Regions from separate parts of the Streptomyces sp. 8N114 genome, predicted to be linked through region 3. Evidence: riboswitches for the same ligand, from Rfam matches in the RefSeq annotation. Region 3 holds a riboswitch; each other region holds the start of a gene.
The links. Region 3 has a riboswitch for cyclic di-AMP ahead of ACTWQF_RS16955 (transglycosylase SLT domain-containing protein). Riboswitches for the same ligand answer to the same signal wherever they lie in the genome.
Positions count from the first base shown of each region.

Region 1: it holds a riboswitch for cyclic di-AMP, as region 3 does, so the genes downstream of both, ACTWQF_RS31535 (M23 family metallopeptidase) here and ACTWQF_RS16955 (transglycosylase SLT domain-containing protein) in region 3, are expected to answer to the same signal.
Region 2: it holds a riboswitch for cyclic di-AMP, as region 3 does, so the genes downstream of both, ACTWQF_RS36255 (M23 family metallopeptidase) here and ACTWQF_RS16955 (transglycosylase SLT domain-containing protein) in region 3, are expected to answer to the same signal.

Region 1 covers NZ_JBQQBT010000026.1:1,037-10,954, reverse strand. The annotation lists gene ACTWQF_RS31570 (APC family permease) at 1-37, shown strand, start outside; gene ACTWQF_RS31565 (amidohydrolase) at 34-1,698, shown strand; gene ACTWQF_RS31560 (SDR family oxidoreductase) at 1,795-2,613, opposite strand; gene ACTWQF_RS31555 (RNA polymerase sigma factor) at 2,804-3,442, opposite strand; gene ACTWQF_RS31550 (protein kinase domain-containing protein) at 3,461-5,377, shown strand; gene ACTWQF_RS31545 (DUF4232 domain-containing protein) at 5,748-6,602, shown strand; gene ACTWQF_RS31540 (PP2C family protein-serine/threonine phosphatase) at 6,854-8,083, shown strand; cyclic di-AMP (ydaO/yuaA leader) riboswitch at 8,224-8,398, shown strand; gene ACTWQF_RS31535 (M23 family metallopeptidase) at 8,409-9,557, shown strand; gene ACTWQF_RS31530 (aldo/keto reductase) at 9,757-9,918, shown strand, end outside.
Region 2 covers NZ_JBQQBT010000045.1:4,677-14,594, reverse strand. The annotation lists gene ACTWQF_RS36265 (bifunctional acetate--CoA ligase family protein/GNAT family N-acetyltransferase) at 1-621, opposite strand, end outside; gene ACTWQF_RS36260 (HPr family phosphocarrier protein) at 791-1,072, shown strand; gene ACTWQF_RS36255 (M23 family metallopeptidase) at 1,207-2,031, opposite strand; cyclic di-AMP (ydaO/yuaA leader) riboswitch at 2,046-2,203, opposite strand; gene ACTWQF_RS36250 (M16 family metallopeptidase) at 2,419-3,789, opposite strand; gene ACTWQF_RS36245 (M16 family metallopeptidase) at 3,876-5,216, opposite strand; gene ACTWQF_RS36240 (DNA gyrase/topoisomerase IV subunit A) at 5,511-7,970, shown strand; gene ACTWQF_RS36235 (CobW family GTP-binding protein) at 8,038-9,213, opposite strand; gene ACTWQF_RS36230 (sucrase ferredoxin) at 9,425-9,918, shown strand, end outside.
Region 3 covers NZ_JBQQBT010000007.1:65,766-75,683, forward strand. The annotation lists gene ACTWQF_RS16950 (glycosyltransferase family 2 protein) at 209-2,158, opposite strand; gene ACTWQF_RS16955 (transglycosylase SLT domain-containing protein) at 2,566-3,342, opposite strand; cyclic di-AMP (ydaO/yuaA leader) riboswitch at 3,347-3,522, opposite strand; gene amaB (L-piperidine-6-carboxylate dehydrogenase) at 4,013-5,542, opposite strand; gene hglS (2-oxoadipate dioxygenase/decarboxylase) at 5,572-6,969, opposite strand; gene ACTWQF_RS16970 (NAD(P)/FAD-dependent oxidoreductase) at 7,041-8,213, opposite strand; gene ACTWQF_RS16975 (LysR substrate-binding domain-containing protein) at 8,390-9,322, shown strand; gene ACTWQF_RS16980 (amino acid permease) at 9,558-9,918, shown strand, end outside.

The DNA.
Region 1 (9,918 bases), on a different contig from region 3:
ATCCGAACCCGCACCCCGGAAGGGAGCCCCCTCATGACCACCCGCCGGCATCCGGCCGCTGCCGACCTCGTTCTGGCCGGCGGCCCCGTGCACACCGTCGACCCGGCCCGCAGCCGGGCGAGTGCCCTCGCGGTGCGCGAGGGGCGGATCGTCGCTGTCGGGCACGAGGAGGTGCGCGAGCTGATCGGGCCACGCACCGAAGTCGTGGACTTGGCGGGCAAATTGCTGATCCCGGGCTTCCAGGACGCGCATGTGCACGCGGTCGGCGGCGGGGTGGAGCTGGGGCAGTGCGATCTGACCGGTGAGGTCACGGTGGACGCGTACCGACGCCGCATCCGCGCGTACGCCGACAGCCACCTGGACGCGCCATGGATCACCGGCGGCGGCTGGTCCCTCGAGGCGTTCCCAGGCGGCACCCCGACCCGGGGACTGCTGGACGAGCTGGTGCCCGACCGGCCGGTCTATCTGGTCAACCGCGACCACCACGGCGGCTGGGCCAACACCCGCGCGCTGGAGCTGGCCGGCGTCACGGCCGCCACACCGGACCCGGCCGACGGACGTATCGAGCGCGACGAGGGCGGCGAGCCGACCGGCATGCTGCAGGAAGGCGCCATGACGCTGGTCTCCTCGGCCGTCCCGGACCCGGCGCCGCAGGAACTGACCGAGGGGCTGCTGCGTGCCCAGCAGCTGCTGCACTCCTACGGTGTGACCGCCTGGCAGGACGCGCTGCTGGGTGACCACGCCGGTATGCACGACCCCTCGCCCGCCTACGCGGACGCCGCCCGCCGGGGGCTGCTGACCGCGCGGGTCACCGGCGCCCTGTGGTGGGACCGGGCCCGTGGCCTGGAGCAGCTGCCCGAACTGAGGGAGCGCGCAGCGGAGTTGACGCAGGGGCGGATGCGGGTCCGCACCGTCAAGATCATGCAGGACGGGATCGCGGAGAACCACACTGCCGCGCTGCTCGGCCCCTATCTGACCGCGTGCGGCTGCACTTCGGACAACAGCGGCATCTCCTTCGTGCCGCCGGAGCTGCTGCGCGGCTATGTGACCCGCCTCGACGCCGAGGGCTTCCAAGTGCACTTCCACGCGCTGGGCGACCGGGCGGTACGGGAGGCGCTGGACGCCGTGGAGGCCGCCCGGCGGACCAACGGCTGGAGCGGCAACCGGCCGCACCTGGCCCACCTCCAAGTCGTCCACCCCGACGACGTGCCCCGGTTCCGCCGGCTCGGCGCCACCGCAAACATCCAGGCACTCTGGGCGGCGCACGAACCGCAGATGGACGAGCTGACCATCCCGTTCCTCGGTCCCGAACGCACCGCGCGGCAGTACCCGTTCGGGGATCTGCTGCGCAGCGGGGCAGTCCTCGCCGCGGGCAGCGACTGGCCCGTATCGAGCCCGGACCCGCTCGAAGCGCTGCACGTCGCCGTCAACCGGCGGCTTCCCGGCGCGCCCCCGGCCGCTCCCGTCTTCCTGCCCGAGCAGCGCATCGACCTGGGCGCCGCGCTGGCCGCGTACACGGCGGGCAGCGCGTATGTGCACCACCTCGACCACACCGGCTCCCTCCGGGTGGGCGGCCTCGCCGACCTCGCGGTGCTGGACCGCGACATCTTCGACCGTCCCCCGGAGGAGATCGCCGAGGCGCGGGTGCTGGAGACTTATGTGGGCGGGGAGCGGGTGTATGCCGCCGACGACGCCTGAGCGGGTGAGAGCGCTCTCCGGCGCCGCTCTCCTGGTTCTGGGGGGCCCTGCCCGACGGCCGCGGGCTGCGGGTACGCAAGGGCCCCCGGACAAGCCCTAGTCCGCCCTCCGCGCCGCCAGGAACTCGCCGTAGGTGACCTTTCCCGTGGCGTGGTCCGGGGCCAGGTTGCCGCCCTGGCGGAAGGCGCGGGCCGTACGGCCGGGAAAGCGCACGTCGACGATGCGGCGGGCCAGTCCGGTCGACCGGAGGGTCTGCTCGGCGAGTTCGCGCGCGCTGTGCACCTGCGGCCCTCCCATGTCCGGCACCCGGCCCGCGGGCTCGCCGCGCACCAGCTCGGCAAGGCGGTGGGCAACCTCGGTGACCTCCACCGGCTGGACGCGGAAACCGGCCGGCAGGACGACAAAGGGCAGCCGCCGCTGCCCGGTCGTCACGGCGGCGACCAGGTTGTGGAACTGCGTGGCCCGCAGAATCGTGTACGGCAGCCCCGACGTCTCCAGCAGCCGTTCGGCCTCGAACTTGCCCTTGTAGTACGGGAGGGGGATCCGGTCGACGCCGACGATGGAGATGTAGACGAGGTGCGGAACGCCTGCCTCCCGCGCCGCCTCGACCACCCGGGAGAGCACCTTCGTCTCCCGCCACTGGTCGGTGGCACAGTGCACGATCGCCCGCACACCGGACACGGCGGCGGCCAGTCCGACGCCCTTGGTGAGATCGCAGACCGCCCACTCGCAGGGCCTGCCGTCGCCCGTCCGGCGGGGCCGCCTGCTCATGACGCGAACAGCGACGCCGTCAGCCAGAAGTCTGTCCACCAGGGGACGGCCGAGGGTCCCGGTGCCGCCGGTCACCAGTACGGGCCCGTCATGGTCGGCAGCGGCGTTCGCGGCGGGGTCGGTGGCGTTGTTCGAAGGGGCCATGGAACTCGTTCCTCCAGGGGTCTGTCTGCACTCTCAGGAGTCTGTCTGCGCTCTCCCTTGAGGACTGGACAGCGGCCCCGGATGTGACAACTCGCCTACCCGACCGGCCGACAACCGGGCCGCCGACGCCTTCATCGAGCGTGCCCGTGAAGCCGAGCGTTCGCAGCGGCCCTCCGTCCGGCCGACAGGCTCACGGCTCCTGTGAGGAGAGCCAAGGCCGGATCTGCCGACGGGCGTGGTGCAGGCGCGACTTGACGGTGCCCAGCGGGATGCCGAGCCTGTCGACGATCTCGGCGTAGTCCATCTGGCACAGGTCCCGGTAGACCAGCGGCGCCACCAGATGCGGGCTTTCCTGCTCCAGCCGCTCCAGCGCTTCGAGGAGGTCCACCCGAGAGCCCGCGATCACGCTCGTCGTACGCGGGTCGGGGCGGGTTTCCGGTGCTCCCGGCTGGTCCGGGAGCACCGGCTGCTCGGCGGACCGGCGCTTGAGCTCGCGGTACTTCTGACGTGAACAGTTGGCAACGATCGTGTGCAGCCAGGTGCTGAAGCGGCTACGGCCCTGGAAGCGCTCGATGTGCCGGGACACCTGCAGCAGTACGTCCTGCGCGGCCTCCTCGGCATCCTCGCGAAAGAGGAGGAACCGACCACAGTGTCGTACTACGTCGGGGCGGATGGCGCGCAGCAGTGCGTCGAGCGCCGCGCTGTCGCCGCTCGCCGCTCGGGTGGCGAGGGCTTCGGTGTCGGTGGCCGATGGCGAATCGCCGGAGCCCGCCGACTCAGGCCGTCCGGATGGCTGGTTCACGGTGTGGGGGGAGGACGGTGGGCACATCCAGGCATCATAAGGGGCATGCCTTCACCTGATCAGATCGGCCGCTACCGGGTCGACCGTCGTCTCGGCTCCGGTGCCTTCGCAGTCGTGTGGCTCGCACATGACGACCGATTGGAGGCGCCTGTCGCAGTCAAGGTGATGGCCGACAACTGGGCCCACCGGATGGATATCCGGGAGCGCTTCCTGGCCGAGGCGCGGCTGCTGCGCAGGGCGTCGTCGGGCGGTGTCGTCCAGGTCTTCGACGTGGGTGAACTGGACGACGAACGGCCGTACTTCGTCATGGAATACGCGGACCGGGGCACGGTCGCCGACCGGATGACGGCGGGGCCGCTGCCGGTGACCGAGGCGCTGCGGCTCACCTCGGAGGCGGCGCACGGAGTGGAGGCGCTGCACGAATCGGGCGTGGTGCACCGCGACATCAAACCGTCCAACGTGCTGCTGACGAGCGGCGGAGCGCAGGGCCGCGAGCGGGTGCTGGTCGCCGACCTCGGCCTGGCCAAGAACCTCGCGCACGCGTCGGGGCTGACCGTGGTTGCCGGATCGGTCGGCTACATGGCGCCTGAGCAGGCCGAACCCTTCGAGGGCATCGACGCGCGCGCGGACATCTACAGCCTGGGCGCCGTCTTCTACCACCTGGTGACCGGCGCTGTGCCGGGGAATCCGGGGCGGGTGATGCCGCTGGACGAGTTGCGTCCCGGGCTGCCGTGGGCGGTGACGGAGGCCGTTGCGCGCGCGATGGAGCCCGACCGCGAGCGCCGCTGGCCGACGGCGGCCGAGTTCGCGGACGAACTTGACCGGATCGCGACGGAACTCGACCGGAACTCGGCCCCTGCGGGCGGGACGAACGCGCCGGACGGGCCGACGGAGGGGCCGCAGCAAAAGGCGGCCGGGTCGGCCGGGTCGGCCGGGCCGGACGCGTCCGACCGGTCGAGCGGGTTGGCGGGGGAGCAGGGCCGGAGCACCGACGGACGTGAAAGCCTCGCACCATCGGCGGCCCAACTGTCCTTCCTGGCCGTACGACCCGTGTCCCAGGTGCCCGGTCAGCCGCCGACAGCCGCGACGGAGCCGCCCTCGTCGGCGACCCAGAAGCCCGCATCCGAGAACTCCGCGGTGGAGAGCTCCGCGACGGAACCGCCCTCGTCCGAGACTTCCGCGGCCGGAACCTCCGCGTCCGAGAACTCTCGCCTCGGGGCCTCCGCGCCGCAGACGTCTGCGCCCAAGTCGGCCGCCGCCGAGCTGCCCGGGGTGTCCCGGGGGACCGCTCGGCCGGTGCGTACTCGCCGTCGGCGGCGTGCCGTCGCCATCGGGTCCGCCGTGGTGGTGCTGGCCGGGGCGGGAGTTGTCAGTGAGGTACTGGGGCCGGACCGTACGCGGCAGCCCTCCGCGGTACGGGTGGACGACGCGAGCGGGCGGGTCAGTGTGCATGTGCCCGGAGCGTGGGCGCAGGAGACCACCGACTCCGGCTGGAGCCCCTCCGCGCTGGGGCTCTCCGCGGACAAGGCCCCCGGGCTGCTCGTGGCGGAGGACGTGGGCCGTTGGCAGGACCTCACCTCGGGGACGAGCGGCGTCTTCGTGGGGCTCGGTGCCCCGGCCGACAAGGACGACAGGGCCGCCGAAGCCGCCGAGCCCACACCCCGGACCACGCTGCGCCCCCAGGGAAACGCCGACACCCAGCCGCGGTTGCCCGACAAGGTGGCTGAACTCACCCACAAAGGCTGCCAGTACACAGGGAGCCGCAAGTTCCAGAACGGAAGCTGGCAGGGACGGATCCGTACCTGGTCGGCCTGCTCCACCCCCGGACACTCGCTGGAAGAGATCGGCCTGTCCCCCAAGCAGAAGGGCAAGCCCCCGGTGTACGTGCAGATCCGCTGCGACAAGGACTGCTCGGCCCGGACGGACCGAGTGCTGACCAGCTTGCGCGTCAAACCGTTGTAGGCGTACCCCGCGGTCCTTGCGCCGCCCCTCCAATGTTCCTGGCCCCGGCGTACGACCCCGGCGTACGGAAACCGGCGCTCGGGATCCGACGTCCGCCATCTGCAGTCGGGTTCCAGCCGTTCGGGCCGTCTCCCACACGTCCTGTCCCGTCTCTTACGTCACCTGAAAACCGCCCGCCACGGTGCAGAGTTGCCCGCCCGAGGTGCTGTGGAAAAACTCCCCGGGGGCCGGGAACTTTCCCGGGAAGTCGCCCATCGAAGGCTGTGTACGGCGCAGATGCCCGAGGGCAGGCTGGGAAACGAGGACGAGCCAGCGCGCGAGCCGCCGGGAGGCCGGACGACCGCAGACAGGACGACCAGGGACGGCAGCCATGACGAAGCGACAGGACCCGACGACCACCCCCCACCTCTCACAGGCCCTGTACGACACCGAGGCCCCGGCGCCCGGCCGCCCGGCCGCCCCGTACCGCCCCCGTCGCCGGGTGGCCCGCATCGCGGCCGCCACGACAGCGGTGCTGGCGGCGGGCGCACTGCTGATCGGCTGCGACAAGGACCCGGAGGCGTCCCCGGACAAGGTCGACGGCGAGGCCGCGCCCGCCGCCGGCAACTCCGACGGTGGCTCCAAGAGCGGCGACAGGAACGGCAGCAGCGGTGAGAACGGAACCGGCGGGAGCGGCTCGCAGAGCGGTGGCACGGGCGGCTCGGACTCTTCCGGTTCGGACAGTGAGGACTCCTCCGGGGGCTCCTCGTCCAGCGGCAGCGGCTCGGACACCGGCAGCAGCGGGTCGGGACCGGGCTCCGGTTCCGGCTCCCGGTGCCACACGGCCGACCTGAAGGCATCGTTCGGCCCGAACCACCCGGGCGCCGGGCAGGAGAACTTCGCCCTGGTCCTGACCAACCGGTCCGACAGCACATGCACCGTACGCGGCTATCCCGGGCTCGCCTTCGTCAACAGCAGCGGCGAGCAGGTGTCCTTCGACCCCCACCGGACGGATGGTCAGGTCCGGACCGTCACGCTCGCGCCCGGCAAGAGCGCCTGGGCGCCGCTCTCGTACACCAACCCGGAGCTGACGAACGTCACCACGGTCACGCCGAGCGCCGTGCGGATCACCCCGCCCGACGAGCGGGCCTCCCTCCGGACGTCCTGGTCCGGCGGACCGGTCACCAACACCGGCAAGGCATCCGTTCCCAAGATCGGCCCACTGGCCCCCGGCACCGGCGGCTGAGCCCCCGACCCGATTCCCCCCGCCTGCCGTCCCTTTCCCTCCCCTCCCCACCGTTGGCCCCGATCGGCGCAGGCCCGCAGGCGGTGCGGTCCCGTACGTGGTAGGGACCGCCTGCTGCTCGTATCCGCTCCGTACGCCCGCCGCCGCCCTCCATCCGCGCCCGTGGCCGTGCCTGCCCCGTACCCCGCACCCCGTACCTCTCCGAACGCTCCCGAGTGGCCCGGAGTCCGCTCTCAGGCCAGATTGGGACCGTGCGGGAGAGGGAGGCCGGGACCAAGAAGGCGAACAGGTACGAGGACAACGTGGGACGGCTGTGGCGCCTGGCGCGGCAGACTCCCGTTGTGCTGTTCGTCCTGGGCGTCGTCCTGGAGATGGCGACGCCCCGGGACGTGACCGTCTCGGCGCCGTTCGCCGCGGCCCCGCTGGCCGCCGCGGCCTTCCTGTCCCTCCGGGGCACGATGGTCACGGCAGTCGTCTCCTCCGGCGCGACCATCCTGTTCGCCATCTTTCACGACACCGGCAGCGCCATCGAGGCCGAAGCCAGAGCCATCACCAGCCTGACCGTCTCCGCCCTCGCCGTGGGCGTCAACTATGTGCTGCTCCGCAGCGGCAGCCGGCTGGCCTCGGCGCGCGGTATCGCCGAGGCTGTGCAGCTCGCCGTGCTGCCCGCCCCACCTTCCCGGGTCGGCGGCCTGGCGGTGGCCGCCCGCTACCGTGCCGCGCAGGCCGAAGCCCGGATCGGCGGTGACTTCTACGCCGCGGAGGAGACCCCGCACGGCGTACGGCTGCTGCTCGGTGACGTACGCGGCAAGGGGCTCGACGCGGTGTCGGCCGTCGTACTCCTCGTCGGAACGTTCCGTGAGGCGGCCGAGCAGGAGGAATCGCTCTCCGGCGTGGCCGCCCGCCTCGACCGGGCCCTCGACCGGGAGGGACGGCGGCAGCTCGGCATGGCACAGTTGGAGGGCTTCAGCACGGCGGTGCTGGTGGAGGTCCCGAACCCCCCTGCTCATGCCTCCGCCCCCGAGAACCCCCCTGCCCACGCCTCCGCCCCCGGCAAGAGCCCGCCGCAGCGCGCCGGGGACGGCAGCGCCGACAGCGACAGCCCCACAGTTGTGCGCATCGTCAACCGGGGCCACCCCGCGCCGGTCCTCCTCCACCGCGGCAGGGCGTCCCTTCTGGAGCCCCAACTGCCGGCGCTTCCGTTCGGCATGTCCGACCTGGGCGGATGGCCGGACCACGAGGAGGAGGTTCCCTTCCCTCCGGGTGCTCAGTTGCTCCTCTACACCGACGGTCTGTCAGAGGCGCGCAACTCCGACGGTGTCTTCTACGACCCGGCCGAACGACTCGCCCGCACCTATTTCGCCCACCCCGAGGAGCTTCTGGAGACGGTCCTGATCGACGTCGCGGCCCACACCGGCGGCAGGTCCGTGGACGACATGGCGCTGCTCGCCGTCGCCCACGAGTCGCACAGCCGCTCCTGAGCTCAGCCGGCTCAGCCACCAATTACGGGGAACAACTTGGAATCACGGCCCCTGTTCTATTACCGTCCGATAACGCAGCACGGTCGTCACTGTCGTCACGAAGACGGCACCGTGCGCCATCGCCGAATCCCGCATACGGGGCACCAGCAGCGCCCAACCGACTGGACCGCACCGTGGGAACCGGGGAACCACCTCTTCTCGTCAGCCAGACGAGGAGGATGGGGTGAATCGGACGCCCTTGCGAGAGGACGCCCGTAGGAGACCTTCCTGCTCCGAACCCGTCAGCTAACCCGGTAGGCGAGAGGAAGGAAAGGAGAGCGCCCCCGTGGCGTCCAGAACCCAGGGCTTTGCCGGTCATGCGCCCCAGACCGTCGCCTACGACCCGCACGCCGACCAGGCCGGCTCCTCCGTTCCCTACGGTGTCCCCAGCGAGCCGCCCGGTGCCGAACCGTGGGACGAGTGGAACCCCACCGAGGAGTCCACCCGCCCACTCCGCGGCAAGCACCGGGTCGCCAAACAGCGTTCCGGCGGCGTGGCGCGCGGCGGTGCCGTACTCGGCGTCGGCATGATCGCGGCGGTCGGCGCCGGCGGCATGGCGACCGCCCAGGACAAGGACCCCGGCGCGATATCCGTACCGGACCTGGACACCGCGGCCGACACCGTACGGGGCATCCCCGACCAGCTGCCCGACGCCGAGGACCTGCCCGGCATCGGCTCCCTCCTCTCCGACGACTCGGACGACTCCGACGGATCCGCCGACTCGGACGGCGCAGCCGGTGCGGACGTCTCCGGTACGGGCAAGGGGGACGCGGCGGCCGGCACCAACGCCGGCGAGGCACTGCGCGCCCGCATCCTCGCGCAGGCCGAACAGCATCGCTCGGCGGAGGACGCGGAAGCCCGCGAGAAGGCTGCCCGGCAGGCGGCGAACGCGGCAGCGGAAGAAGCCGCGAAGCGGGCCGCAGCAGCCGAGAAGCAGGCCAAGGCCGAACGCGCGCGCGAGGCCGCCGAGGAGAAGCGCAAGGCGGAGGCCGAGAGGAAGCGCAAGGCCGAGGCCGAACGCCGCGCCAAGCTCGCCCGCAGTTACACGGCGCCGCTGGCCTCCTTCCAGCTCACCGCCGGGTTCGGCCAGGCCGGCGGTATGTGGCAGAACGACCACACCGGCCAGGACTTCGCCGCCCCCAACGGCACACCCGTCAAGGCCATCCACAGCGGCACCGTCAAGGAAGCGGGCTGGGCCGGTTCGTACGGCTACCGCATCGTGCTGCAGCTGGAGGACGGAACCGAACTCTCGTTCTGCCACCTCTCGTCCATGACCAAGTCGGCGGGCGACAAGGTCGGCACGGGCGACGTCATCGGCCGGGTCGGCTCCACCGGCAACTCCTCGGGACCGCACCTGCACGTCGAGGTCCGCCCCGACGGCGGCGACCCGGTGGACCCGCTGCCATGGCTCCGCGCCAAGGGCGTCGACGTCTGAGGCCCGGTCCAGGGCCGAGGGACCGGCAGCGCCGACGCGGCTGAGGTGCGATGGGCCCGACGGGCTGACGGGCGGTGGGTCCGACGGCAGCCCGTGGGCTTGGCCCCGAGGGCCGAGAGGGGCTGACGGGGGCTGACCGGGGGGCGGCCCGGTGAGCGAGGTCACGCGCCACCGCCCGCCCCCGAGTTACGGTCGCGGCATGCAGATGAATGCCGACAAGAAGATCGGTCAGCTGTCCGTCTCGCCGCTCGTGCTCGGCGGCAACGTCTTCGGCTGGACGGCCGACACACCCACGTCCTTCGCCGTCCTCGACGCCTACACCGACGGCGGTGGCAACGCCATCGACACGGCCGACGCGTAC
Region 2 (9,918 bases), on a different contig from region 3:
CCGGGCGACGGAGCGGCCCTCGGCGCGCTGTTCGCGGGCCCGCATGACGGCCAGGGAGCGCTCGGTGGGCTCCAGGTCGAAGGTGAGGTGGACGGAGCCTTCCTCGAAGCTGCGCTTCTGGGAGTATCCGGCGTCCGTGAACACCTTGATCATCTTGGTGTTGGCGGGCAGCACCTCGGCGGCGAAGCGGCGGATGCCGCGCTCCCGGGCGACGGCACCGATGTGTTCGAGGAGCGCGGAGGCCACTCCCCTGCCCTGCTGGTCGTCGCGGACCAGGAAGGCGACCTCGGCCTCGTCCGCGGGCTCGCTGGCGGGGCGGCCGAGGTGGTCGATGCGGTCGTAGCGGACGGTCGCGATGAACTCACCGCCGATGGTCGCCGCCAGGCCGACGCGGTCGACGTAGTCGTGGTGCGTGAAGCGGCGCACATCGCGGTCGGACAGCCGGGGGTAGGGCGCGAAGAAGCGGTAGTACTTCGACTCGTCGGAGACCTGCTCGTAGAAGCTGACCAGCCGCTCCGCGTCGTCCGGAGTGATCGGCCGGACCCGGGCCGTACCGCCGTCGCGCAGCACGATGTCCGCTTCCCAGTGGGCGGGGTAGGCGCGCTCCTCGGGGCTCGGCATGGGGCCAGCGTACGGCGGAGGGAGGGTGGGTGCTCAGGGATACGGGATGCGTCGTATCGTCGCTGGCATGAGCGCCGCCGCTTCCTGGCCCGCACCCGCCGGCTCACGGAGCACCTCGGCAATCGTGGAAATCTGGTCTGGACAAGTTTGACGAACGAAGGGCAACACCATGGTTGAGCGCCGTGTCACCGTCGGCTGGGCCGAGGGGCTGCACGCCCGCCCCGCCTCCATCTTCGTCCGTGCCGCCTCGGCAGCCGGGGTCCCGGTCACCGTCCGGAAGGGCGAGGGCAACCCCGTCAACGCGGCCTCCATGCTCGGTGTGCTCGGCCTGGGTGCGGAGGGGGGCGAGGAGATCGTCCTCACCTCCGAGGCGGACGGTGCGGAGGAGGCCCTCGACCGGCTGGCGAAGCTGGTCTCCGAGGGCTTGGAGGAGCTGCCCGAGACGGTGTGAGGGTCTGACCGAGCGCGAGGGCTCGCCCGCCGGCATGAGCGTGTCGCCGGGGAGCACGAGGGGGGCGCTGCACCTGGCGGTGCAGCGCCCCCCTCGTAAATGTCCGCCGCGACGGGCGAAGCCGCAACGTTCGGTCAGACCTTCACGCCGTGCTCGCGGAGGTAGGCGACCGGGTCGATGTCCGAGCCGTACTCGGGGGAGGTGCGGGCCTCGAAGTGCAGGTGGGGGCCGGAGGAGTTGCCGGTGGAGCCGGAGAGGCCGATCTGCTGGCCCGACTTGACCTGCTGGCCGACCGAGACGCTGATCGAGTTCAGGTGGCCGTACTGCGTGTACGTGCCGTCCTTGTGCTTGATGACGACGTTGTTGCCGTAGGCCCCGCCGTTGCCGGCCTCCACGACCTCGCCCGCGGCCACGGACTGGACCGGGGTGTTCATGCCCGCGTGGAAGTCGATGCCGGTGTGGCTGCCGGACGACCACATGCCGCCGCCCTGCTTGTAACCGGTGGAGACGTAGGAGCCCTCGACAGGCATCACGTAGGCGTTGAGCTTCGCCCGCTTGGCCTCCCGGGCGGCCCTCTCCTTCGCCTCGCGCGCCTTCTCCGCCTTCTCGGCGGCGGCCTTGCGCTTGGCCTCGTCGGCCTTCCGCTTGGCGTCCGCCTTCGCCTTGGCGGCTTCCTCCTTGGCGTCGGTCTCGGCCTTGGTCTGCTCCGCCTGGAGGGCCTGCTCGTATGCCTGCTGGTCCAGCGTCTCGGAGATCGGGCCGCCGACGACCTCGCTCACCTTGGCGTCGTGCTGGACGGGGGCGTTGTTCTGTCCGCCGCCGCTCGCGGCGAATGCGGGGGTGGCGATGGACCCTACGACGCCCACGGTGGCGAGACCGGCTATGCCTGCCGCTCCCCCTGCGGCCCGACGGGTCTTACTCGGACGCCTGTGCTTACCAGTGGCACGGGTGAACGCCATACGGAGGCGTACTCCTTTCCTTCCTTCTCGCCTACCGGGTTAGCTGACGGGTTCGGAGCAGGAAGGTCTCCTACGGGCCGCCTCTTGCGAGGCCGTCCGATTCACCCCAATGGGACCTGGGTCCCCGGTCCCCCTCGGCAGGTGCGCCTCGGGGATTCGGCGATGGCTGTCCGTCGGCCGCGGGTGCGGTCACTTCTGACGAACAGCGGCACCGACGCTAAACGGGGCCAACTCCGGGCGGCAAACGAATCCCTGGGTTTGTCACGTACGCCACACTCCAACTCATCAGCAACCGCGACAGAATCGGACATTGAGAGGGGCCCGGAAGGAGCGATTCCTCCTCCCGGGCCCCACTTCTGACCGCCGTTCGCGCCTCCGCCCGCGGGCTCAGGAGCCGGAGACCACCTTGACGTCGCCGATCCCCAACTCCCGTACCGGATCGGCGATCTGCGAGGCGTCGCCGACGAGCACCGTCACCAGCCGGCCGGCGGGCAGGGCGCTCACCGCCGCCGCCGTGGCCTCCACCGTGCCCGTCTCGGCGAGTTGGGCGTAGAGCCGGGCCTGGTAGTCGTCCGGCAGATACTGCTCGACCTGGTCGGCCAGCGTCCCCGCGACGGCCGCGGCCGTCTCGTAGCGCAGCGGCGCGACACCCACCAGGTTCCGTACCGCGATGTCCCGTTCCTCGTCGGTCAGTCCCTCGTCCGCCAGCTTCCGCAGCACCTGCCACAGGTCGTCCAGCGCGGGCCCTGTCACATCGGTGGCCACCGAGCCGCTGATGGCCAGCAGTGCGGCACCGCTGCCGTCCTCGGCGGAACGCAGCACCTGGCCGAAGGCGCGCACGCCGTAGGTGTAGCCCTTCTCCTCACGCAGCACCCGGTCCAGCCGGGAGGTGAGCGTGCCGCCCAGGCAGTAGACGCCCAACAGCTGCGCGGGCCACACCCGGTCGTGCCGGTCGGGGCCGACGCGGCCGATCAGCAGCTGCGTCTGCACCGCTCCGGGCCGGTCCACGATGACGACCCGGCCGCTGTCGTCCGCGGTGATCGGCGGCATCGGACGCGGCACTGCCGCGGCTCCCGTCCAGCTGCCGAGGCTCTCGGTGAGCGCCGCCTCGAGGTCGACTCCCTCCAGATCGCCGACCACGACGACGGTGGCGGTGGCGGGGTGCACATATGCCTCGTAGAAGGCGCGTACCGCAGCCGCGTCGATGCCTCGCACCGTCTCCTCGGTGCCCTGCCTGGGCCGCGACATCCGCGATGAGGCGGGGAACAGCTCGCGGAAGAGCTCCTTGCCGGCGCGGCGGGCCGGGTTGGCCAGCTCGTGCGGGATCTCGTCCAGCCGGTTGGCGACGAGCCGTTCCACCTCGCTGTCCGGGAAGGCGGGGGCGCGCAGCGCGTCGGCGAGCAGCCCCAGCGCCTTGGGCAGCCGGGATACGGGCACCTCCAGCGAGACCCGCACACCGGGGTGGTCGGCGTTCGAGTCGAGCGTGGCGCCGCACCGCTCCAGCTCGGCGGCGAACTCCTCGGCCGTGTGCTTGTCCGTGCCCTCGCTCAGGGCGCGGGCCATGATGGTGGCGACCCCGTCCAGCCCCTCCGGCTCCGCGTCCAGCGGCGCCATCAGGTTCACCTCAACGGCGACGACCTCCTGCCCCGGGCGGTGGCAGCGCAGCACCGTCAGCCCGTTGGGCAGCTTGCCGCGCTCGGGGGTGGGGAAGGCCCACGGCTTCGGGGTGCCGCTGGGCGGCTGGGGGTGGAACTCCATGCTCTTCCCTGCTGTCTCCGCGATCCCCGCGGGGCTCGTGCTCGCCGCTCCCGCGGTGCGCTGGCTCGTGCTCGCCGGTGTCTCGCTCACTGGCCGGCCTCCTCGTCCTCGTTCGCGGGCGCTTCCTCGTCCGCCAGCGGTTCGTATACGAGCACGGCGCGGTTGTCGGGGCGCAGCCGCTGGGCCGCCACCTCCCGCACCTCCTCGCGGGTCACCTCCAGCACCCGCCGGACCGCGGTCAGCGCGAGCTGCGGGTCACCGAAGAGCACCGCGTACCGGCACAGTTCGTCGGCGCGGCCACCGACCGTGGCCAGCCGGTCCAGCCACTCGCGCTCCAACTGGGCCTGGGCGCGCTCCATCTCCTCCTCGCCGGGCCCCTCCTCCGCGAAGCGGCGCAGCTCCTCGTCGACCGCGGCCTGGATGTCGGCGATCTCCGCGCCGCTGGACGCCTTGATGTCCAGCCAGCCCAGCGAGGGCGCGCCCGCCAGCCGGAGCAGTCCGAAACCGGCCGCCACCGCCGTGCGGTCGTGCCGCACCAGCCGGGTGTAGAGGCGGGAGGACTCGCCACCGCCGAGCGCGGTCAGCGCCAGATCGGCGGCGTCCGCCTCGCGGGTGCCGTCGTGCGGCAGGCGGTAGCCGTTCATCAGCGCGCGGGAGGGCACGTCCTCCTCGACGACCTCACGCTTATCCTCACCGATCAGCTCGGGCAGCTCGCCGTCCCGCGGGGGGCGCTTGCCGTCGTGGCCCGGGATGGAGCCGAAGTACTTCTCGATCCAGGCGAGCGTCTGCTCCGGGTCGATGTCCCCGACGACGGACAGAACGGCGTTGTTGGGCGCGTAGTACGTACGGAAGAACTCCTGCGCGTCCTGGAGGGAGGCCGCGTCCAGGTCTTCCATCGAGCCGATCGGAGTGTGGTGGTAAGGGTGGCCCTCGGGGAAGACCATGGCGGTCATCCGCTCGAACGCGGTGCCGTACGGCACGTTGTCGTAGCGCTGGCGACGCTCGTTCTTGACCACGTCGCGCTGGTTCTCCATGGACTCCTCGTCCAGCGCGGCCAGCAGCGAGCCCATCCGGTCGGCCTCCAGCCACAGGGCGAGCTCCAGCTCGTGGGCCGGCATCGTCTCGAAGTAGTTGGTGCGCTCGAAGCTGGTGGTGCCGTTCAGCGAGCCGCCCGCGCCCTGCACCAGCTCGAAGTGGCCGTTGCCCTTCACCTGGGCCGAGCCCTGGAACATCAGGTGCTCGAAGAGATGGGCCAGGCCGGTGCGGCCCTTGGCCTCGTGACGGGAACCGACGTCGTACCAGAGGCAGACAGCGGCGACGGGGGTCAGATGATCCTCGGAGAGCACCACCCGCAGGCCATTGGCCAGCCGGTGCTCCGTCGCTGTCAGCCCACCGGTGGCCGGCGGGGGCGTGGCCGTGTGACCCATGGGCGTGGAGTCCCTTCGCTTGCGGGGATATCCCGGCCGGGCGCCGGGAACTGCCGACCGCCCGGCGCCTCACGCGACCGGCGGCCCTGTCACTGTATGCAACCACGCCGACAAGGTGCGAAGTTCCCGTACGGTCTACCGAGCGACCGCCCTGTCAGTGGGGCGGTCCACAATGGTCGACCGAGAGCACGACCGAGCACGATCGGTCCGGGAGACCGGAAGCACGTCGGTCGAAGAGCACGACCCGAGAGCGCAAGAGCGACAGCACGAAGCAGCGAAGGAGCCGCAGCCGCGATGGCCCGCCGCAGTAAAAGCCGTACACCGGCACCGGAGCCGGGAGAGGACTTCGAGGAGCGCATCGTCGACATCGACGTCGTCGACGAGATGCAGGGCTCCTATCTGGAGTATGCGTATTCGGTCATCTACTCGCGCGCGCTGCCCGACGCCCGCGACGGGATGAAACCCGTGCAGCGCCGGATCCTGTACCAGATGCACGAGATGGGCCTGCGCCCCGACAGGTCGTATGTGAAGTGTGCCCGCGTCGTGGGCGAGGTGATGGGAAAGCTCCACCCGCACGGTGACTCCCCCATCTACGACGCCCTGGTGCGCATGGCGCAGGACTTCTCCATGCGGCTGCCGCTGGTGGACGGGCACGGCAACTTCGGTTCGCTGGGCAACGACGACCCGCCCGCGGCAATGCGCTACACGGAGTGCCGTTCGGCGCCGGCCGCCGGGCTGATGGTCGAGTCGATCGACGAGGAGACCGTCGATTTCGGCGCCAACTACGACGGCAGCGAGCAAGAGCCCGTCACACTGCCCGCCGCCTACCCCAATCTGCTGGTGAACGGCTCCTCGGGGATCGCGGTCGGCATGGCCACCAACATGCCGCCGCACAACCTGACAGAGGTCATCTCGGCGGCACGGCACCTGATCAAGCACCCGGGCGCGGACCTGGAGACCCTGATGGGCTTCATCCCGGGCCCCGACCTGCCGACCGGCGGCAAGATCGTCGGCCGGGAGGGCATCAAGGACGCCTACGTCTCCGGGCGCGGCACCTTCAAGATCCGGGCCACGGTGTCGATCGAGCAGGTCACGACCCGGCGCAAGGGCCTCGTGGTCACCGAGCTGCCGTTCGCCGTCGGCCCCGAGAAGGTCATCTCCAAGGTCAAGGACCTGGTCAACGCGAAGAAGCTCCAGGGCATTGCGGACGTCAAGGACCTCACCGACCGCCAGCACGGGCTGCGCCTGGTCATCGAGGTCAAGAACGGCTTCAACCCGGAGGCGGTCCTCTCCCAGCTCTACAAGCTGACGCCGATGGAGGAGTCCTTCGGCATCAACAACGTCGCTCTGGTGGACGGCCAGCCACTCACCCTCGGCCTCAAGGAGCTTCTCGAGGTCTACGTCGACCACCGGTTCGACGTGGTGCGTCGGCGCAGCGAGTTCCGCCGCGGCAAGCGGCGCGACCGGCTGCACCTGGTGGAGGGCCTGCTGGTGGCGCTCGTCGACATCGACGAGGTCATCAGAATCATCCGGTCGAGTGAGAACGCCGCCGAGGCCAAGGCATCCCTCATCTCGCGCTTCGGCCTCAGCGACATCCAGACCCAGTACATCCTCGACACCCCGCTGCGCCGGCTCACCAAGTTCGACCGCATCGAGCTGGAGGACGAGCGGGACCGGCTCAAGGGCGAGATCGAGAAGCTGACCCGGATCCTGGAGTCGGACGCGGAGCTGCGCAAGCTCGTGTCCTCCGAACTGTCCGCCGTCGCCAAGAAGTACGGCACCCCGCGCCGCACCGAGCTGCTGGACTCCGCCGAGGTACCGGTGGCCGCCGTGCCGCTGGAGGTCGCCGACGACCCGTGCCGGGTGCTGCTCTCCTCCACGGGGCTGCTGGCCCGTACGGCCAACGGCGGCATGGAGTTCGGCGAGTCCGCCAAGCGCGTCAAGCACGACGTGATCCTCTCGGCGGTACCCGCCACCACGCGCGGCGAAGTCGGCGCCGTGACCTCATCGGGCCGCTTGCTGCGCCTCCAGGTGGTCGACCTTCCGCAACTGCCGGAGACGTCGACCTCGCCCAACCTGGCGGGCGGGGCCCAGGTTTCGGAGTTCCTCACGCTGGAGGGCGACGAGACGCTGATCTGTCTCACCACGCTGGACGAGTCCTCGCCCGGCCTGGCGATCGGCACCCAGCAGGGCATCGTCAAACGCGTGGTGCCCGACTATCCGGCCAACCGGGGTGAGTTGGAGGTCATCACGCTCAAGGAGGGCGACCGTATCGTCGGCGGCGCCGAGCTGCGCACCGGCGAGGAGGACCTGGTCTTCATCACCGACGAGGCGCAGCTGCTGCGTTTCCAGGCGAGCCAGGTACGCCCGCAGGGCCGCCCCGCGGGCGGCGTTGCGGGCATCAAGCTCACCCAGGACGCGAAGGTGATCTTCTTCGGCGCCGTCGATCCGGCCGCCGAGGCGGCCGTGTTCACGGCAGCCGGCTCGGAAGGCACGCTCGACGACTCACTGAGCACGGCCAAGCTCACCCCGTTCGACCAGTACCCCCGCAAGGGGCGCGCGACGGGCGGCGTGCGCTGCCAGCGCTTCCTCAAGGGCGAGGACCGGCTGCGGCTGGCCTGGGCGGGCGCCACACCCGCGCTGGCCGCGACCAAGACCGGCACCCCCGCCGAGCTCCCGGAACCCGACCCCCGCAGGGACGGTTCCGGCCTCCCGCTGACGAAGCAGATCGCGGCGTTGGCCGGCCCGGTGTAGCCCCCGACCCAGGCGGGTCGCTGGGGGCGAAGCCCTCAGCGACCCTTCCCGCCGCGACGGCGAGCAACTACAACGGCGAGGGTCTGGGGGTGCCTCCCGGCCGGAGGCTGGGGGAGGAATCCTCGCCGGCCGCAACCACCACGTCCGACTCATCCTCGCCCGCACTGTCCACGTACCGAAGCACTCCCCACAGGGCCCGCTCATCCGGGCCCTGTGGGCCCGCGGCGCACGCCTGGAGGCCACCCCGCAGCGCCGCGCCGTCGACCCCGGCGCCGATCATCACCAGCTCCGTACGCCGTTCCTCGGACCGGGGCCGCCGCTCCGGTGCGAACCGGAGGAAGCCGCCCACGGCGTGCACCTCGTACACGTTGTCCGGGTCGGCCGCGCCGAAGTCCACATAGCCCTTGATCCGGTACAGCCCCTCGGGCCTGGCGTCCAGGAACTCCAGAAAACGGCGCGGGTCCAGCGGCACGTCCGAGACGAACTCCACCGATTCGTAGGCGGCGTGCAGGTGCTCCGGGTGGCACCCGCCCTCGCTGTGGCCGCACTCGTCCTCACCGTCGCCGTACAGCAGCGAGTCGAAGGAGAGCTGTTCGACGGGTGGCCGTTGGCGCCGTACGCGGTCGAACAGCAGCGCCGGATCGACGCGGCCGAACGTGGCGGGGACGACAGGCGTGCCAGGGCTGAGCCGCTGCAACTCCGCGTGGAGCGCTTCCCGGCGGTCGTCGGTCACCCGATCGGCCTTGTTGAGGACCAGCAGGTCGGCCGCACCGACATGGCGCTCCAGTTCCGGATGGCGCGCACGTACGGACTCGAACTCCGCCGCGTCGACGACCTCCACCAGCCCGCCGTAGACGATGTACGGGCTGCCGCTGGCCAGCACCATCCGGATCAGCGTCTCCGGCTCGGCCACCCCGCTGGCCTCGATCACAAGGACGTCCATACAGGCCGAGGGGCGCGCGAGGACGTCCAGGACCTCGTCCATGTCGCTGGTGTCCACGGCGCAGCACAAACAGCCGTCCCCGAGGGAGACCATGGAGTCCACCTGCCCGGAGACCGCCATGGCGTCGATCTCGATGCTGCCGAAGTCGTTGACGATCGCACCGATGCGGGTGCCTCTCGCGCGCCGCAGCAGATGGTTGAGCAGGGTGGTCTTCCCGGAACCGAGGAACCCGGCCAGTACGACGACCGGGATCCGGCCGCCCACTGTGCCCCGCCGTGCACCGGCCTCCGCATCGCCCACGCGCTCCGCCCCTCCTGCCTCGTCCGCCCCTGCGGCCTCACGGCTCCGACCCCTGCGGCCCCCGTCTCGGGCTGCCGCTGAACGGCTGCCGATCGTACCGAACAGGGCTTTCCGGTCTTCCGCTCCGGGCTCACGGGCGAGACCAGCGGGTGGCACGGCGCGCGGGAACGTGCCCGCGCACGGCACGGTTACCCAGGTTAGGCTCGCCTGCGTGAGCACGTGTGCGACGGCCTCCCAGGCCCTGGCCGAGCCCCTCGCGGGGACGGCGGCGACAGCCCGTACCTGGTTGCTGATCGAGCAGCCGGGTCCCTGGGGCAAGAAGGCGCTGACCCAGAGCCACCTCGACCCGGAGCTCGGGCAGGCGCTCGATGCGGCAGCCGGCGCACACGGTGGCCGGGTCGCGCTGATCCGGCGCCCCGGACGGCACGCCGACAGCTCGTCCCCGAGCGCACCGCACCGCGTGTTCCTCGCCAGTACGGTCCCGGGCGCCTCCTGGGTCCGTACGACGGTGCTGCCGGGCCACGGGCTGGCAGCGCTGCGCGAGCTGGACTTCGCGGCGCTGGAGGGCGCCCCGGTACTCGGTCCCGACTGGGAGCCGTACGAGGGCGACCCCCTCGCGCTGGTGTGCACCAACGGCAAGCGGGACCGCTGCTGCGCGCTGCTCGGCAGGCCGCTGGCGGCCGAACTCGAAGCATCCGGCGGGGC
Region 3 (9,918 bases):
CTCGGATCAGTTCGGATCAGCACTGAGCCCGCGGCATCCGCTGTGCGGCGACCGCATTGGCCCCCTGTCCCCCCTGCCCCCTGTCTGTCCCCCTGCCCCCGGTGGACCGGTTCTGGTGCTCGGCACCCGGAAGTGGGCACAACTCACGGGCCGGCGGCGCACTCGGCTCGCCGGCCCGTCATCCCCCGGGGGCGTCAGGTGTGAGACATCAGGCTTTCCGCCGGGAGAGTCTGCGGCGCAGGCCGCGGGTGAGGCGCACCCGGTCCACGTGGAGGGTGAGCGGGGTGCCGGACTCGGGCTTGGCGTACATCTGCACCAGGCCGCGGCGCCAGCGTGCCCCACCGGGCGGCACGACCGGCTGCTCCAGGGGAAGGGCGCAGCGCCAATTGGCGGCGGCTATCAGGAAAGTTGCTGTCCACCGGCCCCGGGGCAGGGAGTCGAGGGGCAGTTCTGCCAAGAACCCGCCGTCCTGGAGGACCACGGGAAAGTCGGATGTGGCATCGGCGGTTTCCAGACGTACGACGGCGGTTCCCGGCGGCGGAGCGATGAGGTTCGTCGTCCCGCGTATGTGCAGGGCCGGGCCGCGCCAAGCAGCCGCTTCGGGCTCAAGGCGGAGTTCCTCGCCGAGTTGGGCCGCTGAGACATGCTGGAGGCGCACGGTGAGATTGCCGAAGGCGGTGGAGTAGAGCCTGGCCGTCCGTATGCCGCCCGCGCCGTCGTCGGACAGGCAGCTGACAGGGCACTCACCGGCGTCCGGGTCGCGCTGATTGCCCAGCCGTACGGTTTTGGCGAGCCCGTTCACGGTGTAGCGCAGATACAGATCCCAGAAACCGTCGGCCAGCGGTTCGTCGGTCCCGTCGCCGCTGAGGAGGTCGAAGTCGGCTTCGAAGGAATCCCCTTCGACGCGGATATCGGCGTGGTGGGTCCTGCTGTCCTTTCCGCGGTGCTCCAGGAAAATCTCGACGGTCCTCCCGCCGATGTGCTGGGCCTCGCTCAATCCCGCATGACCGCGCAGCCGCAGTCGGGTGCCGGTGAAGGAAATCGAGGACACGTAGTGGATGACGGCGAGGTGCTCCGTCACGTCGAAGCACGCGGCGGGGCTTGTGGAACAGGCTTCGCGTTCCACTGGATAGTGGGCCAGCGCCCGTCCCTGGGAGATATGAATGCGGAACGGCATATGGCTGTCGGCCCGGTGAGTGTGGTCCAGGAGCTCTTCCAGATTGCCGTGCTGGGTGAGATGACAGCGCAGGCGCTGGACCGGGGAGAGCCGGGGCCAGAAGGAGTCGGAGTCGTGATCGGTGACGAGTTTCTGCATGCGGTTGAACTCGCGCTGCTGGACCGCGGATTCCGTCTCATTGCCGAGGAATCGAAAGGCGCCCTTCAACTCCACCTGGAAGTGCCGCTCCAGCAGGGCATCGCGTCGTGGTCCCGGCTCCAGCTCGGTCCGAAGCAGCTCACACACCCGGTGGAGCGAGTCGAGGACCGGCTCGGTCTTGTTGGTGAGGGTCAGATGCTGGCCGTCGGGGCGGCGTACGAGGTAGTAGCAGTCGTAATCCGCGACCACGGAAATGCGGCGTGCGCGCAAGTAGGCGAGCGCCGTGAAGGGCTGGTCCTCGCCGATCCGCAGGCTGGTGTCGAAGCGAAGATGCAGCCGGTCGAGCAGCTCTTTGCGGAAGAGCTTCTGAACGGAGAGCGCCCAGTAGACCCGTGAGGTGAACAGGTCGGCGTCGGGCTGGTTGGCCCGGAACATCGAGCGCGGCACCCCGCGTCCCACCGAGGCCATCTTGCCGAGTACGACATCGGCACTGTTCTCCTCGGCGGTGGTGGTGAGCCGCTGCAGCGCCTCCGGTGCCAGATAGTCGTCCGCGTCGAGGAAGAACACGTACCGCCCGCTCGCCAGGTCCAGGGCTCGATTGCGGGGGACGGAGGGACCGCCGGAATTCTCCTGATGGAGCACCCGCAGCAGCCGCGGGTGCCGTTCGGCCAAGAGATCCAGTTCGGCTGCGGTGCCGTCCGTGGAACCGTCGTTCACGACGATCATCTCTATGCGACCGGGGTCGAGAGACTGGTGCGTGACCGAGGCGATACAGCGCTTGAGATAGGGGAGCGCATTGTAGGCGGGAGTTATGACGCTTACGAGATTGTTCGAGTCATCCATGGACAGACGGTGCCCATCGGGACGTACCCCTGCCAGGGGGGCGCCGCGTTCGGGTGAATCGGGCGCTCCGCTCGCCAGACTCGGAACGGAGAGTAGGTCCTTGCGGACTCTGAGTTGCGAGGCTCCCGCAATCACCGCCCCACTCGCCCGGCACACGCGCTGTCCCACCCGGAATTCGCCCTGCGCAACTGCGTGCTTTCGCCCGGTGGGTCAAATGCGCTGCGTTGTGGCTTGTCGCGCAGTTCCCCGCGCCCCTTGCGGGGCGCGGCCCCCTGCGAAGCTTGGGGGAGGCAAGCGCAGCCCTCATGCCGGGTACGCATGAGGCGCCGGACAAGCCTGCGCACAACGCGGCGGCTGCCCCGTCACCGGCGTGGTGAGGGGCAGCCGCCGCGTTGCGGGTCGTCGGCTCAGTACGGGCCGTTGACGTTGTCGATCGAACCGTAGCGGTTGGCGGCGTAGTTGCACGCCGCGACGATGTTGGCGACCGGGTCCCGCTGGTCGTAGACGGTGCCCTTGACGTGGAAGGAGTCGAAGGTCGGCTTGATCACCTGGAGCAGACCGATGGACGGGGTGCCGTTCTGGGCGTTGATGTCCCAGTTGTTGATGGCGTTGGGGTTGCCACCGGACTCCCGGATGATGTTGCGGTGGATGCCCTGGTAGGTGCCAGGGATGCCGTGCTGCTTCATGATGACCAGCGCCTCGTTGATCCAGCCGTCCAGGTTGGTCGACTGGGTCTTGTGCACGCTGGTGGTCCGCTCGGCGGTGCTGCGGTCGGCCCGCTTGGGCGTGGTGCTCCGCTCGGCGGGCGCCGGGGTGGCGTCCAGGGTCAGCTTCTGGCCGGGACGGATCAGGTCCGGGTCGCTGCCGACGGTCTGCTTGTTGGCCTTGTAGAGGGTGGACCAGCCGCCCTTGATGTCGTGGTCCACGGCGATCCGGTACAGCGTGTCGCCGGCCACGACGGTGTGGGAGTCGGCCTTCTTCTCGGCCTTCGCCTTCGGGGCGGCGGCCTGGGTGGAAGTGGCCTGCTTCTGCTCCTGCACCTTGGCCGGCGCGGGGGCGGCGTGCGCGCTGCCTGCGGTCAGCAGGGGAGCGGCGATTCCTGCACCGCCGGCGACGAGGGCGAGCGAAAGCCGGGAAAAGCGGCGGGCATTGCGCGATTTACGGGCATGACGGCCACGTGACATGGGGGTGTCCTCTCCTAGCGCCTGCGAGGTGAGCTGTCGGATTCGGGCTGGAGTTGCCCGGCCATAACCCGTGCGCGAGGCGCAACGGGCATGACTTCACCCCTAGCCGGGCCGCTGGATGCGGCACGGCACTTACTTGGGTCCCCCGCTCCTGCCGGCGTGGTCTGGTGCGAATTTCCCTCACCGGGCGGCAGGATTCGGCGCCCCGGCAGTGGGAACTCCGGCCGTTTACGGAGGCCGGAGCGAGGACACAGAAACACACCGGATTGTTGGGAGCAAGATGCCGGATTCGAATGCCGGGTATCCGCGGAGAATGATCTCGGAATTATTCAACGCTATGCTGTGGATCATTTTCTGAGCGTAAAGCAGCGAACTGGCGGGTTTTACGAAAAGCTCGCCAAGGATAGTCTCTTGACGACCCGACAGAAGATCTTGCCCGCGGACTCGAAGCGAGGATGTGTTTCTTGACACAGCGACTATGAAGTGGCCACGTGGGAGCGGTAAGTCGTCTATATCCGGACATTACGCGCCGAGAACTGGTAAAGGCGGTGGATTGTTAGGCATGCGTCCACCTCCTCACCGAGAACGCCCGGGAGCCCGCAACCACCGGAAAGGTGGCGCGGGCTCCCGGGCGTTCTTCGGTGCGTTCTTCCGTGTGCCCGGGGTCCGTTCAGAGGAAGCTGACGTTCTGGGCGAGGGAGAGTTCGCTGGAGTAGTTGATGGTGTTGGTGGCCGAGCGCATGTAGGACTTCCAGGCGTCGGAGCCGGACTCGCGTCCGCCGCCGGTCTCCTTCTCCCCGCCGAACGCGCCGCCGATCTCCGCACCGGAGGTGCCGATGTTGACGTTGGCGATGCCGCAGTCGGAGCCCGCGGCCGAGAGGAAGATCTCGGCTTCCTGCTGGTCGCGGGTGAAGATGCTGGACGACAGCCCCTGCGGGACGTCGTTGTGCAGCGCGATCGCCTCGTCCAAGGTGTCGTAGGTGAGCACGTAGAGGATCGGGGCGAAGGTCTCCTCCCGTACGACATCGTTCTGCTCGTCGACGCGGACGAGGACCGGCTCGGTGTAGGCGGCCTCGGGAGCGGCTTCGGAGAGCCGCCGGTTGCCGCCCGCCAGGATCTTGCCGCCCTGCGCCTGGACCCGGGCCAGCGCGCTGTTCATCGCGTCGAGGGCCGTGGTGGAGACGAGCGGGCCGACCAGGGTGTTCTCGTCGAACGGGTCGCCGACCGGCAGCTTGCGGTAGGCGCTGGTCAGCCGCTCGACCAGCGTCTCCGCGATGTCACGGTGGACGATCAGGCGGCGCAGCGTCGTGCAGCGCTGACCCGCGGTGCCCGCCGCGGCGAAGACGATGCCCTGGACCGCGAGGTCGAGGTCGGCCGAAGGGGCGACGATCGCCGCGTTGTTGCCGCCGAGTTCCAGCAGACTGCGGCCGAAGCGGGCCGCGACGCGGGGACCGACTTCCCGGCCCATCCGGGTCGAGCCGGTGGCGCTGACCAGGGCGACGCGGGGGTCGTCCACCAACTGCTCACCCACGACACGATCACCGAGCAGCAGCCGGTGGACGTCGCGGGGCGCCCCGACCTCGTCCGCGGCGCGGGCCAGCAGATGGTCGCAGGCCAGCGAGATCAGCGGAGTGAGCTCCGAGGGCTTCCAGACGACCGTGTCGCCGCAGGCAAGCGCGACGGCGGTGTTCCACGACCAGACGGCCGCGGGAAAGTTGAAGGCGGAGACGACGCCCACCACACCGAGCGGATGCCACGTCTCCGCAAGGCGGTGACCTGGGCGTTCCGAGGCGATGGTGCGGCCGTACAGCTGGCGGGACAGCCCCACGGCGAAGTCGCAGATGTCGATCATTTCCTGAATTTCACCCAGGGCCTCGGAGCGGATCTTGCCCGCCTCGATGGTGACGAGATCGGCAAGGTCGCTCTTGTGCTCACGCAGCAGCTCGCCCAGCCGGCGCACGAGCTCTCCGCGACGCGGCGCCGGCGTGGTGCGCCAGGTGAGGAACGCCTCGCGCGCTGCGCCGACGGCGGCTTCGGCGTCCGCCGCGTCGGCGGCCTTCAGCCCGAAGAGGTTCTCTCCGGTGATGGGGGTCCGCGCGGAGAGGTCACTGCCTTCCGGAACGGTGACGCCGATGTTGCCGAGGCTGGTGAGTGCGCGGGTACGCAGGTCGTCCGTGGTGGGCAGGGCGGTGCTGGTCATGGTCATCCTTAGGAGTGGGAGGGACGGGATCAGGCGAGGGCGCCGTCGAGTTCCAGTGCGCGCGCGACCTGGGTGAGGGAGCGGCTTTGCTGCTGTTCGTAGAGTGCGAAGGGATCGAGCACCTCGCGTCCGATGGCGCCGGAGAGCCACTCGGCGTCGTAGGCCGCACCCTCCTGCGCGTTGTCGCGGGTGCCCTCCGAGCTGAGGTTGGACTGGAAGATGCCGGCGGCCGAGCGGGGCAGGAAGTCCTCGTAGACGACGGGCTCGGCCCGCACCCACCCCCGCCGCAGCAGTTCGCCGATATCGGCCGGCGGCCGGTTGCCGTCGCGGGGCCGGTCGGCGGCCACCTGGTAGGTGAAGTACGCCAGCCCCTGAGCGGCCAGCTCCTCTTCGGTGTCGGGCAGGTGCTCCTCCCACACGCTGCGGGCGACGGCGCCGCGACTCTCTCCGGGCGCCTGCGCGCTCAGCTGGTCGACGAGGCCGAGCAACGTGTCGTACCGGGCACGGCCTTCGCGGGTGAGGGCGATGCCGCGTGCCTCGACCTCGCCGAACCGGACGCGTAGCGCGCCGCTGACCACACTGCCGTCCGGGGTGCGCATCGCGCGGGGCTCGGCCAGGGCCCGGAAGGAGGTCTGCCGAAGCAGGACATCCGGCCCCCGCCAGGCCGGCGGGCCCTGGATCGTGTCGATCATCTCGATGCCGCGCTCGGTCATCCGGCGGTACAGCTCGTCGATGTCCAGTACGCGCGGAGTGAGGTGGTTGATGTGCGTGCTGCGTACTCCGCCGATGTCCGCGGCGACCGCGGAGATCCGCTCCAGCGTCTCGTACCACGCCCGGTCGACCGGCTCGCCGGACAGCTCGAAGGCTCCGACGGCGAGCTGCAGGAAGCGCTCGGCGTCCTCCAGGGACAGCTCCTGCTCCGCTGCGGCGCGGTCGGCCAGCGTGAGCAGCTCCGGCGGGAAGAGTTCGCGGCCGGCGAGAAAGGTCTCCAGCCGGGCGCGCAGGTCCGGGTCGAAGAAGCGGGGGTCGGCCGGGGTGAGCATGGAGGTGAAGACGCGGAACGGGTTGCGTGCCAGCTCCTCGCCGTCGACCGGCCGGAACGCGGTGGAGACGACGGGGACGGCACTGGCGGCGGCCTCCCGCAGGTCGTAGAAGCCGACCGGATGCATGCCGAGGGCAGCGAAGATCCGGGCGACCTGTCGCAGTTCCTGCGGTGTGCCGACGCGGATGGCGCCGTGACGTTCGGCCGTCACCCTGCCGATGGATCCCAGACGCTCGGCGTCGGCGCCGCGGGCCCGCAGAACGTCCTCGTTGACCTCGCGGGAGACGTCCACGAGCATGGTGTAGGCGGGCACTTCCTGCCCGTACATCTCCGACAGCCGCGCGGCGAAGGCGGCCCGTAGCTGCCACTGGCTGAGCGTTGACATGGTTCGGCCTTTCGCTTCGGGGGTCACGCTTTCCTTCGGGATGGCGCTTTCGCTTTGCTGTGCACGCGGCTTCACACCACGTGGGCTTCGGGACGGATCTCGGCACCTGTGCGGAACCGGTCGGCACTGAGCGGGGTGATGTCCGCGAACGGGCGGCGTTCCAGATAGAGGTCGCGCATGATTTCGCCCACCGCGGGTGCCTGGAGGAAGCCGTGACCGGAGAACCCCGTGGCGTACAGGAAGTTGCCGAGCTCCCCGGAGCGGCCGATCAGCGCGTTGTGGTCCGGCGTGTTCTCGTACAGCCCGGCCCATCCGGCGACGGTCTCCATACCGGCCAGCGCGGGGGCGCGTCGGCGGACGGCGGCGCGGAACAGCTCCAGCCACTCCGGGGTCCAGGTGGTGTCGAAGCCCTCCTCCTGCGCGGGGTCGGCCAGCCCGAACAGCAAGCCGTCGTCGCTGTTGTGGAAATAGGCGCTCGAGGAGAAGTCGATGGTGAAGGGGATACGGGGCGCGGGCGGTACGAGCGGCGTGGTGAAGGCCAGTTGCCGGCGCACCGGCCGCACGGGAAGGCTGACGCCGGCCATCTCGCCGATCTGCCGGGACCACGCGCCTGCCGTACAGACGACGGCGCCGCAGGTGATGGTCCCGTGGCTGGTGTGCACCCGGGTCACCCGAGAGCCGGCCGTGTCGATACCGGTGACCTCGGTGTGCGCGGCAATGGTGACGCCTGCCTGGGCTGCGGCCCTCGCGTATCCCTGTACGACCAGTCCCGGGCGGGCGTGGCCGTCGGCCGGTGAGTACGCGGCGGCCACGAGACCGTCGGTGCTGATGTAGGGGCACAGCCGCTGTGCCTCCACCGGGTCGATCATGCGGCTGGGCACATCGAGACCGTTCTGGATACTGACGCTGGTCGCGAAGTCCGCCGCCTGGTCCTCGCTGGTGAGCAGGAAGAGGTAGCCGACGGTGTCGAGCCGGATGTCGGCTCCCGGGCGGGCGGAGAAGTCCTGGTAGGCGTGCAGGCTGCGGCGGCCCAGCTCGATGTTGAGCGGGTCCGAGAACTGGGCGCGTACGCCGCCGATCGGTTTGCCCGAGCTGCCGCAGCCCAGGTCGCCGCGCTCCAGGACGACGATGTTCCGTACTCCGGCCTCGGCGAGGTGGAAGGCGGTGCTGGCACCCATCACGCCGCCACCGACGATGACGACATCGGCGGAGTGCGGAACGGTGCGGAAAGCGGAGGAGGGCATGAGGCCGATCCCTTCCAACGGCCGGCGACGGGGCGGGCGAAGAGGCGAGCCCGGCCCGGGCACGGCGTGGCTGTCAGTGCGTGGCGGAGCTGATCAGCTGTCTGTCCACATCGTGCAGCAGTCCAACCGTTGACGTCCATGAACAGTTTCTGCGCGCTTTTGTTTACGATGCCTATATGGAATGGACGAGCGCCCAGCTCCGTTCGCTGGTCGAGCTGACCCGCCGGGGAACCGTCACCGCGGTGGCGCAGGCCCTGGGGTACACCCCCGGCGGGGTGTCGCAGCAAATTGCCGCGCTGGAGAAGTCCACGGGCATGGAGCTGCTGCGTCGGGTGGGGCGCCGCGTCGAACTGACCGACGCGGGCATGACGCTCGCCCGGCACGCCGAGCGCATCCTGGCCACGGAGGCCGAGGCCGTCGAGGCGCTGGAGCGCACCCGCACCGAGATCTCCGGGACGCTGCGGGTCGGGCTCTTCACCACGGCCGCCGCCGAGATCCTCCCGCCGGCGCTGCGGCGTGCCCGGGAGATGCACCCCGGCCTGACCGTGCGCAGCCGGGACATGGACGTGGACGACGTGTACGACGCGGTGGCCGGCGGTGCGGTGGATCTGGCCCTGGGGCTGGACTACCCGGACGTGCCCATTCCGCGCGACCCGTCCCTGTGTGTGATGCCGTTGTCCCGGGAGCGGTTCTCCCTCGCGGTCCCGGCCGGCGCCATGGCCGGCCGTAAGACGGTCTCCCTCACGGAGGCGGGGGAGCTGGGGTGGATCCTGCCGTCGGCCGACAGCTACTACGGCCGCGCCGTGCTCACCGTCTGCCGCCGGGCCGGCTTCGAGCCCTCGGTGCTGCACGAGGTGACCGACACGGCCGCGACCCTGGCCCTGGTCGAGACCGGCGTGGGGGTGAGCGTGGTGACGGACCTGATGCTGCGGCTGCGCGCCTCACGTATCGATGTCATCGGGCTGCGCGAAACCATGGAGCGCCACATCGTGGTCGTCTTCCGGTCCTTCGCGCAGCACCGCCCCACGGTGGCGGCTCTGGTGGAGGTGCTGCGTGCAGCGGTCGGAGCCCGAGGGGGAGAGGGGCAGGCTCAGCGTTCCTTGCCCTGAGGGGCGGAAGTTGTCGCGCTGCTACGTCTTCCCGGGCGGCAGGCGCTGAGCGAGGGTTTCCGGCCAGTGGTGACCCACGCCACGGCGGCGGCCCTTCGTGTCGCCGTTGCCTCCCATGGAGCGAGCGATGTCCACCAAGCACCCCTCGAAGCCTGGCCTTCCCCTGTTGCTGGGGAAGGGACCCCGGGGAATCTTCAGACGAACCCTTCCCTCCGAGCAGCCCGCAGGCGAGCGCATGGTGCGCACCCTCGGGCTGACCCAGCTGACGATGATCGGCGTCGGCGCCATCATCGGGGCCGGCATCTTCAGCCTGGCGGCGGCCGTCGCCAGGGACACCGCGGGCCCCGCGGTATTGATCTCGTTCCTGGTGGCCGGGGCCGCGTCGCTGTGCGCTGCCTTCGCCTACGCCGAGTTCGCCGGCATGGTCCCCAAGGCCGGCTCCTCCTACACCTACTGCGCCGCGGTCCTCGGGGAGGTCGTGGGCTGGATCGTGGGGTGGGACCTGCTGCTGGAGTACACCGCGATCGTCGCGGTCGTCGCGATCGGCATGTCCGGCTACCTCGACTTCCTGCTGAACGCCGTCGGCCTCCATCTGC